DNA from 2 places in the Pseudomonas sp. S30_BP2TU TE3576 genome. Region 1 is predicted to be linked to the other one. Evidence: riboswitches for the same ligand, from Rfam matches in the RefSeq annotation. Region 1 holds a riboswitch; the other holds the start of a gene.
What was found. A riboswitch is a leader RNA that binds a small molecule or an ion and turns the genes downstream of it on or off. The one in region 1 is predicted to bind cobalamin.
Positions count from the first base shown of each region.

Region 1 (7,853 bases):
TGAAATGGTCACTGCCCAGCACCCGACCCACCAGAATCAACGCCGTACGGCGAAAGCCTTTCGCCTCAACCTTCCCGGCAATATCCTCAAGCGTTCCCACCACCCAATCCTGATCCGGCCAGCTCGCGCGATGCACCACCGCAATCGGGCAATCGGCACCGTAATGCGGCACGAGCTCTTCAACGATCTTCGGCAGGTGATTAACCCCCAAATGAATCGCCATGGTCGCACCGTGCTGCGCCAGGCTGGAGAACTCCTCTCCGGCTGGCATGGCGGTTTTGTCGGCGTAGCGAGTCAGGATCACGCTCTGTGAAACGTCCGGCAGCGTCAGTTCGGCGCCCAAAAGGGCCGCGCAAGCTGCCGTTGCGGTGACACCGGGCACGATCTCGAACGCAATGCCCAGCTCACGCAGATAGCGAATCTGCTCGCCAATGGCGCCGTACAGACTCGGATCGCCGGAGTGCACTCGGGCCACATCCTGGCCTTTGGCGTGGGCGCTCTTGATCAGGTCGATGATCTGTTCCAGGTGCAGTTCGGCGCTGTTGACCACCTGTTCGGCACAATGACCTTCCAGTACGGCGGCCGGCACCAGAGAGCCGGCATAAATGATCACCGGGCAGCTGCGAATCAGTCGCTGGCCCTTGACGGTAATCAGTTCGGGGTCGCCGGGACCTGCGCCAATGAAGTAGACGGTCATCGTCGGTTCCTGTGGGAAAAAGGGGGATGAACAGGGCTTCAGATGAAGATTGTTCATGATCAATGGCGGGGATTATCGGGGTTTTTATGCCGCGCCGGCCAATGCCAGGGTCGCCTGGGCATATTTTTGTCGTGGGATCAGCAGTTTTGCCGGGGCCTGGGCCAGTTGTTCGGCCAGGGCCAGCGCGGCGCTTTCCGCCACGCCGTAGCAACCGGTGCGCTCAAACGCTATCTGCGATTGATGACTGAGTTGCTGCTCATAAGCGGCAAGTTGCTGGCTGCTGAAATACATCAATTCCAGGCCAAGCTGCTTCGCCAGTTCGATCAGTGCAGGTTCGTTGCGCTTCAAATCGATGCTGGCCAGGGCCTTGATCTCATGAAGCGGGATCTGATGCGCTTCCAGCGCCTGGTCGAGCAGCGCCCGCAGCGTGCTGACAGGGCAGCCCCGCTGGCAGCCCAGGCCGACCACCAGGGTCGGCGCTGTGCTGGCAGCAGTCATGCGTGGTATTGACCATCGCTTTTGCGGCGGAACAACCAGGCGCTGATCAGGCCCAGGGCCAGCCAGAATGCCACGTTGGTCAGCTGCGAAGCGATTTTGAACTGGGCTTCCAGTGCTTGCGGAGCGAGCATCGAATGCACCTCCGGTTGCGGTGCGCCAATCACATGGGGAACGGCGAGGATCGCCACACCGAGGACTTTCATCAGCCAGTGACGGCTGAACACAACCAGGGCGATACCGACGGCGGTGGAGGCGGCGGTGCCGATCCACCACAGTTGCCGTTGTGCCAGATCGGCGGCGGCAGTGCCGGGCAATTCAGGTGGCAGGCCGAGCGTCGGTGCGAGCACGAAGGTCGCATAACCGGCCAGGCCCCAGAGCAGGCCTTGAGAGGTTTTGGTCGGTGCACGCAAGGTGTACAGGCCGGCCAGCATCAGGGCGAAACCGACGGCCACCACCAGGTTGCCGCCAGTGGTCGACAGCACACGCTGCCAGCCGTCTTCCGGCTCCCAGGCTTGCGCATCGTGGGTGTGAGCAGCCATGGCGCCATCGGCGTGCTGGTGAACTTCAACGGCGGCCGGTTCGGCTTTTTCGTAGGTCTCGGCCTGCAAAATCAGCGGCGCGACCCAGAAGCTTTGCAGCAGGGTCAACAACAGGGCGGCCAGCAGTCCGGTGAAGCCTGCGGTTTGCGCAATACGCTTGATCATGTCAACAGCTCTCAGTGGCACGGGAACGCGGAGCTGTGACGGGTATCGTGGGCGGCATTGTGCACCGCTTCGATGTGCGAGAAACCGGCGAAATAGACAAGACAGGCGCCCAGGATCGACGCGCAGACGGCGGCGGTCAGACGTTGGGCCAGGGTAGAAGTGGTGCTGGTGGTGATGTGGCCGGTGCTGCTGATGATCGACATGGCGTATCCCTCTGGTCTGTCAGCGGGGAATAAGAGCGCATGCAAAAAACTGCACGACCAGGCGCGCAGCGTTTCAAACAGCGCCCGCCCACCGCGGGTTTGTTGGTTCAGTGATCGTACTGGTCACTTTGTGTTGCGGGCCGGTCTCCGGGCTCACGAGGGGCGCAGGCCTCTGCCTGTTCCTGAAAGCATCACCTTCCCATGCCGTAGTGGCACAGTGGATCTGATGCTTCGCTCGCTTACCGTTGCGGGGGCAGCACCGGACTGACATGGCTTAAGAGTAAAGCACATGATTCACCGGTTTCCCGTTTCACCCTGTGAAGGGCACCCGTAACAAGGCGTGTAGGAGAGCATGGGAGGGGGTTGGGCGTCAATTGGCAAGGGTTCTCAACTGTAAACCGAGTCGCTTTCTTCGCGAGCAAGCCCGCTCCCACACTTGACCCTTTTCCCCTGAAAGAACCCGATCAAATGTGGGAGCGGGCTTGCTCGCGAAGGGCACACCGCAGAAGTCACGTGAACATTGACCCGCCCCAAGACCATGCGTAGCCTTGCGCTTTCGAGGTTCTTCGGCGTTTGCCGAAGCTAAGAAGGGAACGCGGTCAATGCCGCGGCTGCCCCCGCAACTGTGAACGGTGATGTTCGCTGCCACGCCACTGCAGGCTCAATCCATGAGTCCGGCGGGAAGGCGCAGCGAATGCCAGGCTCAAGGCTGGCACACCGTCAGCCAGGAGACCTGCCTCGACACAGATTCTCACTTTCAACCGGGCGGGGTGATCCGGTGGCGAACTCTTCAGGCACGCGCGCCCGCGTTGCCGGTTGTCGTCCCGTATGCCCGCCAGCTTAGCCAAAGGGCATCCGATGAAAACACTGGCCAAACTCCCCGTCACTATCGTCACAGGCTTTCTCGGCTCGGGTAAAACCACGCTGCTGCGGCACATGCTCGACAACGCCCAGGGCCGCCGCATCGCGGTGATCGTCAATGAATTTGGCGAGTTGGGCATCGACGGCGAAATTCTCAAGCAATGTTCCATCGGCTGTACCGAAGAAGAGGCCAACGGCCGAGTCTATGAGCTGGCTAACGGCTGCCTGTGCTGCACCGTCCAGGAGGAGTTCTTCCCGGTGATGCGCGAACTGGTGGCCCGTCGCGGCGATCTCGATCACATCCTGATCGAAACCTCGGGCCTGGCACTGCCAAAGCCGCTGGTGCAAGCCTTCCAGTGGCCGGAAATCCGTAGCGCCTGCACGGTTGACGCGGTGATCACCGTGGTCGACAGCCCGGCTGTCGCCGCCGGCACGTTCGCCGCATTCCCCGATCAGGTCGACGCCCAGCGCAAACTCGACCCGAACCTGGACCACGAATCGCCGCTGCACGAGCTGTTCGCCGACCAATTGGCCAGCGCCGACCTGGTCATCCTCAACAAAACCGACCTGATCAACCCGGCAGACCTGGCCCGCGTGCGCCTGGAAGTCGCCGAAGAATTGCCGCCTGCGGTGAAAATCGTCGAAGCCAGCAGCGGTCGCCTGCCGCTGGACGTGCTGATCGGCCTGGGTGCCGGCTCCGAAGAACACATCGACAGCCGTCACAGCCACCACGACCATCATCACGATGGCGACGACGATCATGACGACCACGATCACGACGCCTTCGATTCGATCTCCATCGAACTGCCCCAGGCCGACGAAAGCCTGCTGATGGACGCGCTGACCCAACTGGTAGTCCAGCACGGCATCTTGCGGGTCAAGGGTTTTGCGGCGATCCCGAACAAACCGATGCGCCTGCTGATCCAGGGCGTGGGCACGCGTTTCGACAAGCATTTCGACCGCCAGTGGGGCGCCGAAGAAGCGCGCATCACCCGCCTGGTGTTGATTGGCCAGGAACTGGACGCCACTGTTCTCGAAGCGCAATTGCGCGCCGCGCTCAGCGTGTAAGCCATGCACCTGCTCAGGACCCAGCCCGGCGGTTTCGTGTCGGATGACAACATCGCCGACCTTGGACAAACCCCCGCCGACCTGGTGGTCCTGTGCAGTGGCGATTCCAGCCTGGCGCTGCTCGCCGAAGCGGCGCAGCAGTTGCCCGGCGATTACCCGAGCGTGCGCCTGGCCAACCCGATGCAGGTGCAGAACCATGCCTCGGTCGACTTGTACGTCGATGAGGTTCTGCGTCACGCCAAGGTGATCCTGATTTCGCTGCACGGCGGCATCGCCTATTGGCGTTACGGTATCGAGCGTCTGGTTGAACTGTCGCAGCGCGGCGTGCAGGTGATTCTGGTGCCGGGCGATGATCGCCCGGACCCGGAGCTCAGCGACCTGAGCACGGTCGGCGCCGAGGATCGCGATCGGCTCTGGCAGTTTCTGCGTCAGGGCGGCATGGGTAATGCGCTGAATTTTTTCCGCTGCCTGGCGAGCCGCTGGCTGGCACGCGATTACACCTGGGGCGAGCCGCAAACCCTGCCACGCACGGCGATTTACCATCCGCACAAACACTCTGCCGCACTGAGCGACTGGCAGGCCGACTGGCACGCCGATCAATCCGTGGCGGCGGTGTTGTTTTACCGCTCGCATTTGCAGGCGGCGAACACTGCTTTCATTGATGTTTTTTGCCAGCGATTGCAGGCGGCGGGGTTGAATCCGTTGCCGATTGCGTTGGCCAGCCTGAAAGAACCCGGTTGCCTTGGCGTGGTCGAGGACTGGCTGGATGAGGCCAGCGTCTCGGTGATCCTGAACACCACGGGGTTCGCCCAGTCGAGCCCCGAAGCCCCGCATCTGCGCCCGTTTCGCCGCAATATTCCGGTGATTCAGGCCATTTGCGCACAGGACAACGAACCGGGTTGGCGCGCCAGCGAACAGGGCCTCGGCCCCCGTGACCTGGCGATGCACATTGCCTTGCCGGAACTGGACGGCCGCATCATCAGTCGCCCGATCAGTTTCAAGGATCTGGCGTGGCGCAGTGAGCGCAGTCAGTCGGATGTGGTTTGCTACCGGCCGCAACCGGAGCGCATGGATTTCGTGGCCGAACTGGCGCGGCGTTGGGTCGATCTGGCGCGGGTACCTAATGCTGATAAACGCATTGCGTTGATTCTCGCCAATTACCCGACCCGCGACGGTCGCATCGGTAATGGCGTCGGGCTCGACACCCCGGCCGCCGCACTGAATATCCTGCGGGCGCTGCATGCCGAAGGTTATCCGTTGCCGGCCGAATTGCCCGACAGCGGCACCGCGCTGATCCAGCAGTTGCTGGGTGGCGTCAGCAACGATCTGGATACCCTCGACCTGCGTCCGTGTCAGCAAAGTCTGGCGCTGGACGAATATCTGGCGATGTTCCACGCACTGCCCGAAACCAACCGCGCGGCTGTGCTCGAACGCTGGGGTACGCCAGAAAACGACCCGATGTGCCGCAGCGGACGGATGATGATCGCCGGCCTGCGTTTTGGCCTGACTTTCGTCGGCATTCAACCGGCGCGGGGTTATCAGGTCGACCCGAGCGCGGTGTATCACGATCCGGACCTGGTTCCGCCCCATGGTTACCTGGCGTTTTACTTCTGGCTGCGCAACACCTACGGCGCGCATGGCGTGATCCATGTCGGCAAGCACGGCAACCTCGAATGGTTGCCGGGCAAAGGCGTGGGGTTGTCGGAGCACTGCTGGCCGGACGCGTTGCTCGGGTCACTGCCGAACATCTATCCGTTCATCGTCAACGACCCGGGCGAGGGCGCCCAGGCCAAGCGGCGGACCCAGGCTGTGATCATCGATCACCTGATGCCACCGCTGACCCGCGCCGAAACCTACGGCCCGTTGCGCAACCTCGAGCTGTTGGCGGACGAATATTACGAAGCGCAGTTGCTCGATCCGCGCCGCGCCCGAGAGTTGCAGCGCGACATCCTGCAACTGGTGCGCGACACGCACATTGACCGTGAACTGCAACTGGACGAACAGCTCGACAGCGATGCCGACGCGGCGGTCTGGTTACCGCGACTCGACACCTACCTGTGCGACTTGAAAGAGTCGCAGATCCGCGATGGCCTGCATGTGTTCGGCGAATCGCCCACCGGTCGTTTGCGCATCGACACCTTGCTGGCGTTGTTGCGCATTCCAAGGGGCGATGGCCGAGGTGCGCAATCGAGTCTGCTGCGGGCGCTGGCCAAGGCCTTCGGACTGGGTTTCGATCCGCTTGATTGTGTACTGGCCGAGTCCTGGGCGGGGCCGCGTCCCGAGCCTCTTTTGCTTATCAGCGACGACACTTGGCGTACGGCGGGCGATACCCGCGAGCGCCTGGAACTGTTTGCCGCGCAGTTGATTTCGGACGCGTTGAATAACCCCTGTGGGAGCGGGCTTGCTCGCGAATCGGTTGAGCATTCAACATTGATGTCGATTGACCCACCGCTTTCGCGAGCAAGCCCGCTCCCACAAGGGGCAAACTGGAATGAAGTGCAAGCCATCCTCGACAGCTTGCGCGAAGTGGTCGCACCAAGGCTGGACGCCTGCGGCCCCGCGGAAATGCGCGGTCTGCTTGACGCCCTCAGCGGGCGCTTCGTCCCGGCCGGCCCCAGCGGTGCGCCGAGTCGTGGGCGCCTGGACGTGCTGCCCACCGGGCGCAACTTTTACTCGGTGGACGTGCGCAATTTGCCGACCACCACAGCATGGCGCATCGGTTTTCAGTCGGCCAACCTGATTCTGGAGCGGCACCTGCAGGATCACGGCGACCATTTGCGCCAGCTCGGTCTGTCGGTATGGGGCACCGCGACCATGCGCACCGGTGGCGATGACATCGCCCAGGCCATGGCGTTGATGGGCGTGCGTCCGGTCTGGGCGACCGGCAGCCAGCGGGTCGATGATTTCGAGATTCTGCCGTTGAGTTTGCTCGACCGCCCGCGAGTCGACGTGACCTTGCGTGTCTCCGGTTTTTTCCGCGATGCCTTTGCCAATTTGATCCGCTTGTTTGACGCGGCGGTGCAAGCGGTCGCCGACCTCGATGAGCCGGACGATCTCAACCCGCTGGCGGCCAAGGTGCGCGACGAACGTGCAGCCTTGCGGCAGGCGGGGCTCGATGAAGACACGGCGCGACGTCAGGCCGGCTGGCGGATTTTCGGGGCCAAGCCCGGCGCCTACGGTGCAGGTGTGCAGGGCGCCATCGACGGTCGTCTATGGCAGACCCGTGAGGATCTGGTCGCCGTTTATTTGAACTGGGGCGGCTACGCTTACGGCGGCTCTGACGAAGGTACCGCGGCTCGGGAGCAATTCACCCAGCGTCTGGGCCAGGTGCAAGCAGTGCTGCAAAACCAGGATAACCGCGAGCACGATTTGCTCGACTCCAACGATTACTACCAGTTCCAGGGTGGCATGCTCGCGGCGGTGGAAAGCCTGAAAGGTGAGGCCGCAGCCAGTTATCATGGCGACCACAGCCAGCCGGACTTGCCGAAAATCCGCACCTTGAAGGAAGAGCTGAACCGGGTGATCCGCTCCCGGGCGGCCAATCCAAAGTGGCTCGAGGGCGTTAAACGTCACGGCTACAAAGGCGCATTTGAAATGGCCGCGACCGTCGATAACCTGTTCGCCTTCGACGCCACCACGCAATTGATCGACGATCACCAGTACGCGTTGTTGGCCGACGCCTATTTGCTCGACCCTGACACCCGGGATTTTGTCCGTGAACACAATCCCCATGCCTTGCGCGACATGACTGAACGTATGCTCGAGGCGCAACAACGCGGGATGTGGAAAGACCCCGGCGCCTACCGCGAGGCATTGGAAAAT
Region 1 covers NZ_JBNDLK010000001.1:5,762,727-5,770,579, forward strand. The annotation lists gene cobM (precorrin-4 C(11)-methyltransferase) at 1-697, opposite strand, end outside; gene ABIA48_RS26390 (cobalamin biosynthesis protein) at 782-1,195, opposite strand; gene ABIA48_RS26395 (CbtA family protein) at 1,192-1,899, opposite strand; gene ABIA48_RS26400 (CbtB domain-containing protein) at 1,911-2,102, opposite strand; cobalamin riboswitch at 2,224-2,449, opposite strand; cobalamin riboswitch at 2,645-2,857, shown strand; gene cobW (cobalamin biosynthesis protein CobW) at 2,961-4,031, shown strand; gene cobN (cobaltochelatase subunit CobN) at 4,035-7,853, shown strand, end outside.

Region 2 (7,853 bases), 4.4 Mb from region 1:
CCAGACGGGTTTTACCCAGCAGCGCGTAAGTCAGCGCCACCAGACGCGCAGGAATGTAATTGAGGACGTCGTCGATCTTTGCCGCCGCCCAGCCGAAGCGTTCGAATCGCTCGTTGCGATAGCCCCACATCGCATCCAGCGTATTGCTCAGACGGTAGAGCACCACGCCCGGCGCGCCGGCCACGGCAAACCAGAACAACGCCGCGAACACCGCATCGCTGCCGTTTTCCAGTACCGACTCGGTGGCGGCACGGGCGACTTCGGTTTTATCCAGATCACTGGTTTTACGACTGACCAGATAACTCACGCGTTTGCGTGCTTCATCAAGATCATCCCCGCGCAAGGCCGTGGCTACAGGCGTGACATGCTCACCGAGGCTGCGCATGCCCAGGGCGCTATAGAGCGCGAGAATCTCGACGATCCAGCCAACGTACGGCGCCCAGGAGAATGCCGTGACCAACAGCACCAGCGGCAGCACGGCGATCACCCACGCGGTGACGCCATGGCTGCGCCAGCCTCGACCGCCGCCGTTGAAACGTTGCTCGATGCGCTCGGCAAAACGGCCGAACGCCACCAGCGGATGCCAGCGCTTGGGCTCGCCCAGCAGCGCATCCAGCGCAACCGCGGCGACACTCAACAACGCCATACTCATTGACTCACTCCCCAAAAGTTTTCGTACAGCAATTCCTGCAGCGGACGCGCCTGCGCCCAGCCTTCGAGTACCAGCATCGGCGCCGGATAGAACTCCCTCACCGGCCCCAGGCACAGCACCGCCAGCGGTTTGGCTCCGGGTGGCAACTTCAACAGATCGGCCAGGGCTTGCGGCTCGAACAGCGACACCCAGCCCATGCCCAGCCCTTCCACGCGGGACGCCAGCCACAGGTTCTGGATCGCACAGGACAACGAAGCCATGTCCATTTCCGGCAAGGTGCGGCGCCCGAAGACATGCCGCTCGCGGTCGTCCATCAGTGCGGCGACCAGCACCTCGGCGCAATCGCTGATACCTTCAACCTTGAGCTTCATGAACTCATCGCTGCGCTCGCCGAGAGCCTCGGCGGTGCGAATGCGCTCTTCTTCCACCAGGGCCTGGATTTGCCCACGCAAGGCGCGATCGCTGATGCGGATGAAGCGCCAAGGCTGCATCAAGCCCACGCTCGGCGCCTGATGCGCGGCCTCGAGCAGACGTCGCAGCAATTCGGGCTCGACCGTACCGCCGCTGAAGTGGCGCATGTCGCGGCGTTCAGCGATGGCGCGGTAGACCGCTGCGCGCTCGACTTCGGAGAATGCGTTGTCGGTCATGGCCTCTTCGCGGGCAAGCCCGCTCCCACATTTAAAAGTGAGCTGTTTGAAGAAACGCGATCCCCTGTGGGAGCGGGCTTGTTCGCGAAAGCGGCCTCAAGGCTCGGCGCAAACAGCGCGGCAATCGCCGTGGGATTGGACGGAAAATAAAAGTGCACGTAGGAGGCGGTCATCCGCCCGTCACGGTAAACCGCCTCTGCTCCACGCCCGCCGTTAGGGCTCGTGCCACGGGCAATCGGCACCCGTTCAGTAGTGGTCAGCGAATGGTGATAGGTGTGCCCGCGCAGCGAACCTTCCGGCAGTTCCACCGCTTGCAACGCCAGCGCTGCCAGACGCTTTTGCATGACCGCATCGCCGGCCAGCAAGCCAACGAGTTCGGCACGAGTGCCCTCGACATCGGTCAGGGCGTCGAGCAGATACAGCATGCCGCCACACTCGGCGAGCAAGGGTTTGCCGGCGGCGTGGTGCGCGCGGATCGCCTCGAGCATCGCGGTGTTTTGTGCCAGTGCGACATGGTGCAGTTCCGGGTAACCACCCGGCAGATACAGGCTGTCCGCCTCCGGCAACGCACTGTCGCGGATCGGCGAAAAGAACGACAGCTCGGCACCCATCGCCCGCAGCAAATCCAGGCTCGCGCCGTAGGTGAACGCAAAGGCTTCGTCACGGGCGACAGCAATGCGCACACCGGCCAGCAGCGGTTCGACGACGATGGCATCGGGGGCGGCAAACTCGACTGCCGGTGGCAGCGCGACCTCGCAACTGCTGGCCAGGGCATCGGCTGCCGCATCGAGGCGCAGGTCAAGATCGTTCAACTCACTGGCTTGCACCAGCCCCAGGTGTCGGCTCGGCAATTCGATCCCGGTTTCCCGGGACAGCGCGCCGTACCAGCGCAAACCTTCCGTCAGGCTGCCTTCGAGCAGTTGCGCGTGGCGCAGCGTGCCGACACGATTGGCCAGCACCCCGGCGAACGGCAAGTCCGGCTGATAACGCGCCAGCCCCAAGGCCAGTGCGCCAAAGGTCTGGGCCATGGCGGTGCCATCGATCACACCCAGCACCGGCACACCGAAATGTCGCGCCAGATCGGCGCTCGACGGCGTGCCGTCGAACAGCCCCATGACGCCTTCGATAAGGATCAGGTCGGCTTCAGCGGCGGCTTCCCACAGCAGCCGGCGACTTTCCTGCTCGCCGACCATCCACATGTCCAGTTGATACACCGGCGCACCGCTGGCACGTTCGAGGATCATCGGATCGAGAAAGTCCGGACCGCACTTGAATACGCGAACCTTGCGCCCCTGATTGCGATGCAATCGGGCCAGCGCCGCGGTGACGGTGGTCTTGCCCTGGCCGGAGGCCGGCGCGGCAATCAGTACCGCCGGGCAATGACGAGGCGTGTTCACAGCTCGACGCCTTTCTGCGCTTTGATCCCGGCCTGGAAGGCGTGTTTGATCATGCCCATTTCGGTGACAGTGTCGGCCATCTCGATCATTTCCGGTTTGGCGGCACGACCGGTGACCACCACGTGTTGCATCGGCGGTCGGGCCTGCAGGTCGCTGAGCACCTGATCGAGATCGAGGTAGCCGTGCTTGAGGGCGATGTTCAGCTCATCCAGCACCACCAGACCGATGGACGGATCGCGCAACAGTTCCCGGGACACCGCCCAGGCGGCTTCGGCGGCGGCGATATCGCGCTGACGATCCTGGGTTTCCCAGGTAAAACCTTCGCCCATCACGTGAAAGCGCACCTGCTCGGGAAAGCGTCGGAAGAACAACTCTTCGCCCGTACTGTTGCGGCCCTTGATGAACTGCACTACGCCGCATTGCATACCGTGCCCCATGGCGCGGGCGAGCATGCCGAAGGCCGAACTGCTCTTGCCTTTACCGTTGCCGGTCAGCACCAGCAACAGGCCGCACTCGTTCGGCGAATTGGCGATGCGCTCGTCGATCACGGCTTTTTTGCGCTGCATGCGCGCCAGGTGGCGTTCGTCACGATCGGGGGTATCAGTCATGGGGGAGCTCTCCGTTGAGGCTGGAATAACGGCGGGCAGGCACAACAATAGAAGGCAAAAAGCCTGGCATCGCCCACCGTGATGCCGCTGGATGAATCAGGCCGGTCTCCGGGCTCATGAGTGGCCGCGGGGCCAGACTGTGCGCCTTCCCGCATCAAATCGACACAGTGGCACCAGACACAGTTTTCACTCATTTACCGTTGCGGGGGCAGCGCCGGAATTGCGGGCCTTCGACTAGAAGAAGAACTCACTCACCGGCTTCCCTGTTTCACTCTGTCGACCCAAGCCACAGAGCACCTGAAACAAGCCGCGAAGGTTAGAGGGTTGGGGGTGGAGCGTCAATTAAAGCCGGGAGGCCACCTGCCGAATAACTGCTGTCAATCAATAAACTGACGCCAATCTTGTGCCACGCTCTCAGCAGTGATATCAAAGAGCCACAACCCCACAACACAATAACAAGGGTGAGCCCATGCAAGGCATGATCATCAGCAATCCAAAGCTGGAATTCCTGCGCCCGGTGCTCGAGCACTGGTTCGAATGCATCGACCGCTATAACGCCGTCCGCGGTGATGGCGACACACCGTACTGGCACGACGAAAAAGCCAATCTCGGATTGCTGTCTGCCGCAGCCTGGATGGCCGAGATGGTCACGCTGCAACAGACACCAACCCGTAAACAGACCGAAGAAGGCGAACGCAACAGCCGCGCCGACCTGTTCCTCGCCTCGCCCGAAACCCGCGCCTACATCCAGACCAGCCAGCGCTGGCCACGGGTCAACAGTCTCAATCTGACCCAGGCCCTGCTCGATATCGCCAGCGACGCAAAGCGAGTGAGCCATGCCAGCGACCTGAAGCTCGGCTGCCTGTTCGTCGCCCCGCAAAAAGCCCAGCAAGGCGCCACGCCGGAAGAACTCCAGGACATGGTCGACGACCTGCAGAAGGAACACACCTGCGCTGTGGCCTGGTATTTCCCTTACGCCTATCGCAAGTTGCGCAACGAAGCCGGCAACTATCACCCCGGCATTGCGGTTCTGTTCAAGGAAGCACGCGGCTAAGGGTTGAACCATCGGATGGCTATGCTTCTCTATGATTAGAACAAGGCATTCATAGGGAACATCAGCATGCGCACGCCCCCGCTCGTTCTCGTTATCGCGCTCTGCGGAGGGCTCGCCGCTTGTGGCGAGACCTCCAGGCTGCAAGTCTCCGACGGCACCGGCCCGTCACCTCAACTACCAGAACCCAACAAGACCCTGGTTCCGACCGTGAACATTGCACCTGCCATTGGCTGGCCGGAGGGTGCAAAGCCCATCGCTGCCAATGGCACCCAAGTGGCCGCTTTTGCCGAACACCTGGATCACCCGCGCTGGCTTTATGTGCTGCCCAATGGCGATGTGCTGGTGGCGGAAACCGCCGCACCACCCAAACCCGAAGACGGTAATGGCATTCGCGGTTGGGTCATGAAGAAAGTCATGGGGCGTGCCGGCTCTACCGTGCCCAGCCCGAACCGCATCACGTTGCTACGGGACAAGGATCACGACGGCATCGCGGAAACCCGAACCGTGTTTTTGGAAAACCTCAACTCGCCGTTTGGCATGACACTGGTCGGCAAAAATCTGTACGTTGCCAATACTGATCGCTTGTTGCGATTCCACTATGAAACCGGCGACACGGCGATCAAGTCGCAACCCGTCAAAGTGGTCGATTTGCCCGGCGGCCCGCTGAACCACCACTGGACCAAAAACGTCATCGCCAGCAAGGACGGCAGCAAGCTCTACGTCACCGTGGGCTCCAACAGCAACGTCGCCGAATACGGCATGGACAAGGAAGAAGGTCGCGCAGCGATCTGGGAAGTGGATCGTGCCACCGGCCAGCATCGCATATTCGCCTCCGGCCTGCGCAATCCCAACGGCATGGCGTGGGAACCGCACAGTGGCGCGCTGTGGACCGCGGTCAACGAACGGGATGAAATCGGCAGCGACCTGGTGCCGGACTACATCACCTCGGTGAAGGACGGCGGGTTCTATGGCTGGCCGTTCAGTTACTACGGGCAGCATGTCGACATTCGCGTCGAGCCGCAAAACCCGGACCTGGTGGCCAAGGCCATTGCCCCGGACTACGCGCTCGGCCCGCACACGGCATCCCTTGGCCTGACCTTCGCCGAAAACAGCAAGCTGCCGGCGCCTTTCACGCAAGGGGCATTCATCGGTCAGCACGGCTCGTGGAACCGCAAACCCCACAGCGGCTACAAAGTGATTTTCGTGCCGTTCAGCACCGGCAAACCTGTGGGAAAACCGGTTGACGTGCTCACCGGCTTCCTCAACGACAAGGAACAAGCGATGGGTCGCCCGGTAGGCGTGGTGATCGACCAGCAAGGCGACCTGCTGGTGGCCGATGATGTGGGGAACAAGGTGTGGCGGGTTTCGGCGGCTAAATAAACGCCCAACTGCCAACCTCTACCCAATGTGGGAGCGGGCTTGCTCGCGAAGGCGTCATAACATTCAACATCAATGTTGACTGTCAATCAGCTTTCGCGAGCAAGCCCGCTCCCACAGGGTTCAGCGTTTGCGACAGAGAGTGAGCCCATCACCCAACGGCAACAACGACAGATCCACCCGCGCATCGTCTTTCAAGGCTCGGTTGAGCGCCTGGATCGCTCGGGTGTCTGCACTCTCGGGACTGGCCTCGAGTACGCGCCCGCTCCACAGGGTGTTATCGAATACCGCCAGCCCTGCGACCCGCAGCAAACGCAGGGCGTGTTCCAGATAACCTGGGTAGTTGGCCTTGTCGGCATCGATGAATACCAGGTCGAACGACTCGCCCTGCCCTTGTCGCTCAAGCTCGGCCAGGGTTTCCAGTGCCGGAGCCAGACGCAGGTCAATCCGCCCGGCGAGCCCTGCTTCTTGCCAGTACCGTCGCGCGATGGCGTTGTAGTCGCCGGCGATATCACAGCAAATCAGCGAACCGTCAGCGGGTAATGCTGCCGCCATGCACAGCGCGCTGTAACCGGTAAAGGTGCCGACCTCGAGCAAGCGCCTCGCCCCTGTCAGCTTCACCAGCAAAGCGAGAAACTGTCCCTGCTCGGGCGCCACCTGCCAACGCGCCATCGGCAGCGCCTGGGTCTCATCGCGCAAGCGCTTGAGCAGTGGCGTTTCGCGCAGGGAAACATCGAGCAGGTATTGGTACAGGGCATCGTCGAGATTGAGCGTGCGAGCAGTCATGACAACCAGCTCCGGAAGTTATGGATTGCGCGCCAAATGTTCAGGCTGCAGAACACGTTTTGCGCTCAGATAAGCCTTTTGCCAATAGGCTTTGGACAGGCTATCGAGCTTCACAGTGCCGCCGGTGGCTGGTGCGTGGACGAAACGTCCTTCTCCCACGTAGATACCGGCATGACTGACCTGGGAACCACCATTGGTGGCGAAGAAAATCAGGTCACCGGTTTGCAGGCCTTCCTTGCCCACACTCGCCGCTTGCATCGAGATCATCTCGCGAGTGGTGCGCGGCAAGGAAATGCCGGCGACATCGCGGTACACGTAAGCGATCAAACCACTGCAATCAAATCCGGAATCCGGCGTGTTGCCACCCCAGCGATAAGGTGTACCCACCAGGCCGAGCGCACGAAACAGCACGTCTTCCGCCTCGGGCGAAAAAGCTTGTGAGGAGCCAAATACGATGGGAGCGCGAACCACCGGCGCAGGAGGCGGTGTGCGGCTGGCGCAGGCACTGAGCAGCGCGGCGAAGAACATGATTGCGAGGCGAGCCGACGTCGTCATAAGCAGAGCATCCTGATCAGGCTGCGGCGTTTTTCCTGCCGGGAGTGCAGAAAAGAAAACCGCCTGCGCGTGACGCAGGCGGTTTGCCATCATTAATACATCAGGATTCTAGCGGCTATGCTGCAAACTTCAAGTAAGACTTTAAGTTCGCCTTATAAAGTGTCCGCTTATTTACGTGCGGTAACGATTGGCGAGGCGTTGGGTGCCATTGCCAGGGCGCGCTTGGCTTCGATGAAGGTCTTGCTCCAGTAGCTGTCGCCCAGGCTATCGATTCGCACACCACCGCTACGGCGGCTGCTGGAGTGGATGAACTGGTTGTCACCCAGGTAGATCCCGGCATGACTGACACGGCCGCGACGACCATTGGTTGCGAAGAACAGCAGGTCGCCCGGTTCCAGCTTGCTGCGCGAGACCAGCGGAGCGTCCACGTTGATCATTTCGCGGGTGGAGCGTGGCAGGTTCATGCCCGCTTCTTCGCGGAACAGGTAGCCGATGAAACCGCTGCAATCGAAGCCGGCTTCAGAAGTACCGCCGAAACGGTAACGGGTACCGATCAGGGACATGCCACGTTCGAGGATGCTGTCGGCCAGGACCGGAAGCTGGTAGGACTTGCCACCGGCGAAGTCTGCGAGCTCTTTTTCGGTAGCCAGTTCTTCCTGGTAAAAAGCGGAAGATTGGGCAGTAGCGGAGTTTTGAACCTGCTGTTGCTGCTCTTGCTGAGACACCGGAGTGTGGGCAGCGCAACCGAACAACAGGGTAACGAGTGCGAGAGGCACG
Region 2 covers NZ_JBNDLK010000001.1:1,401,808-1,409,660, forward strand. The annotation lists gene cbiB (adenosylcobinamide-phosphate synthase CbiB) at 1-652, opposite strand, end outside; gene bluB (5,6-dimethylbenzimidazole synthase) at 649-1,299, opposite strand; gene ABIA48_RS06350 (cobyrinate a,c-diamide synthase) at 1,296-2,696, opposite strand; gene cobO (cob(I)yrinic acid a,c-diamide adenosyltransferase) at 2,693-3,304, opposite strand; cobalamin riboswitch at 3,387-3,620, opposite strand; gene ABIA48_RS06360 (hypothetical protein) at 3,774-4,358, shown strand; gene ABIA48_RS06365 (PQQ-dependent sugar dehydrogenase) at 4,425-5,738, shown strand; gene ABIA48_RS06370 (class I SAM-dependent methyltransferase) at 5,859-6,521, opposite strand; gene ABIA48_RS06375 (C40 family peptidase) at 6,540-7,076, opposite strand; gene ABIA48_RS06380 (C40 family peptidase) at 7,244-7,853, opposite strand, start outside.
Region 2: another riboswitch for cobalamin. It lies ahead of cobO (cob(I)yrinic acid a,c-diamide adenosyltransferase); the one in region 1 lies ahead of ABIA48_RS26400 (CbtB domain-containing protein).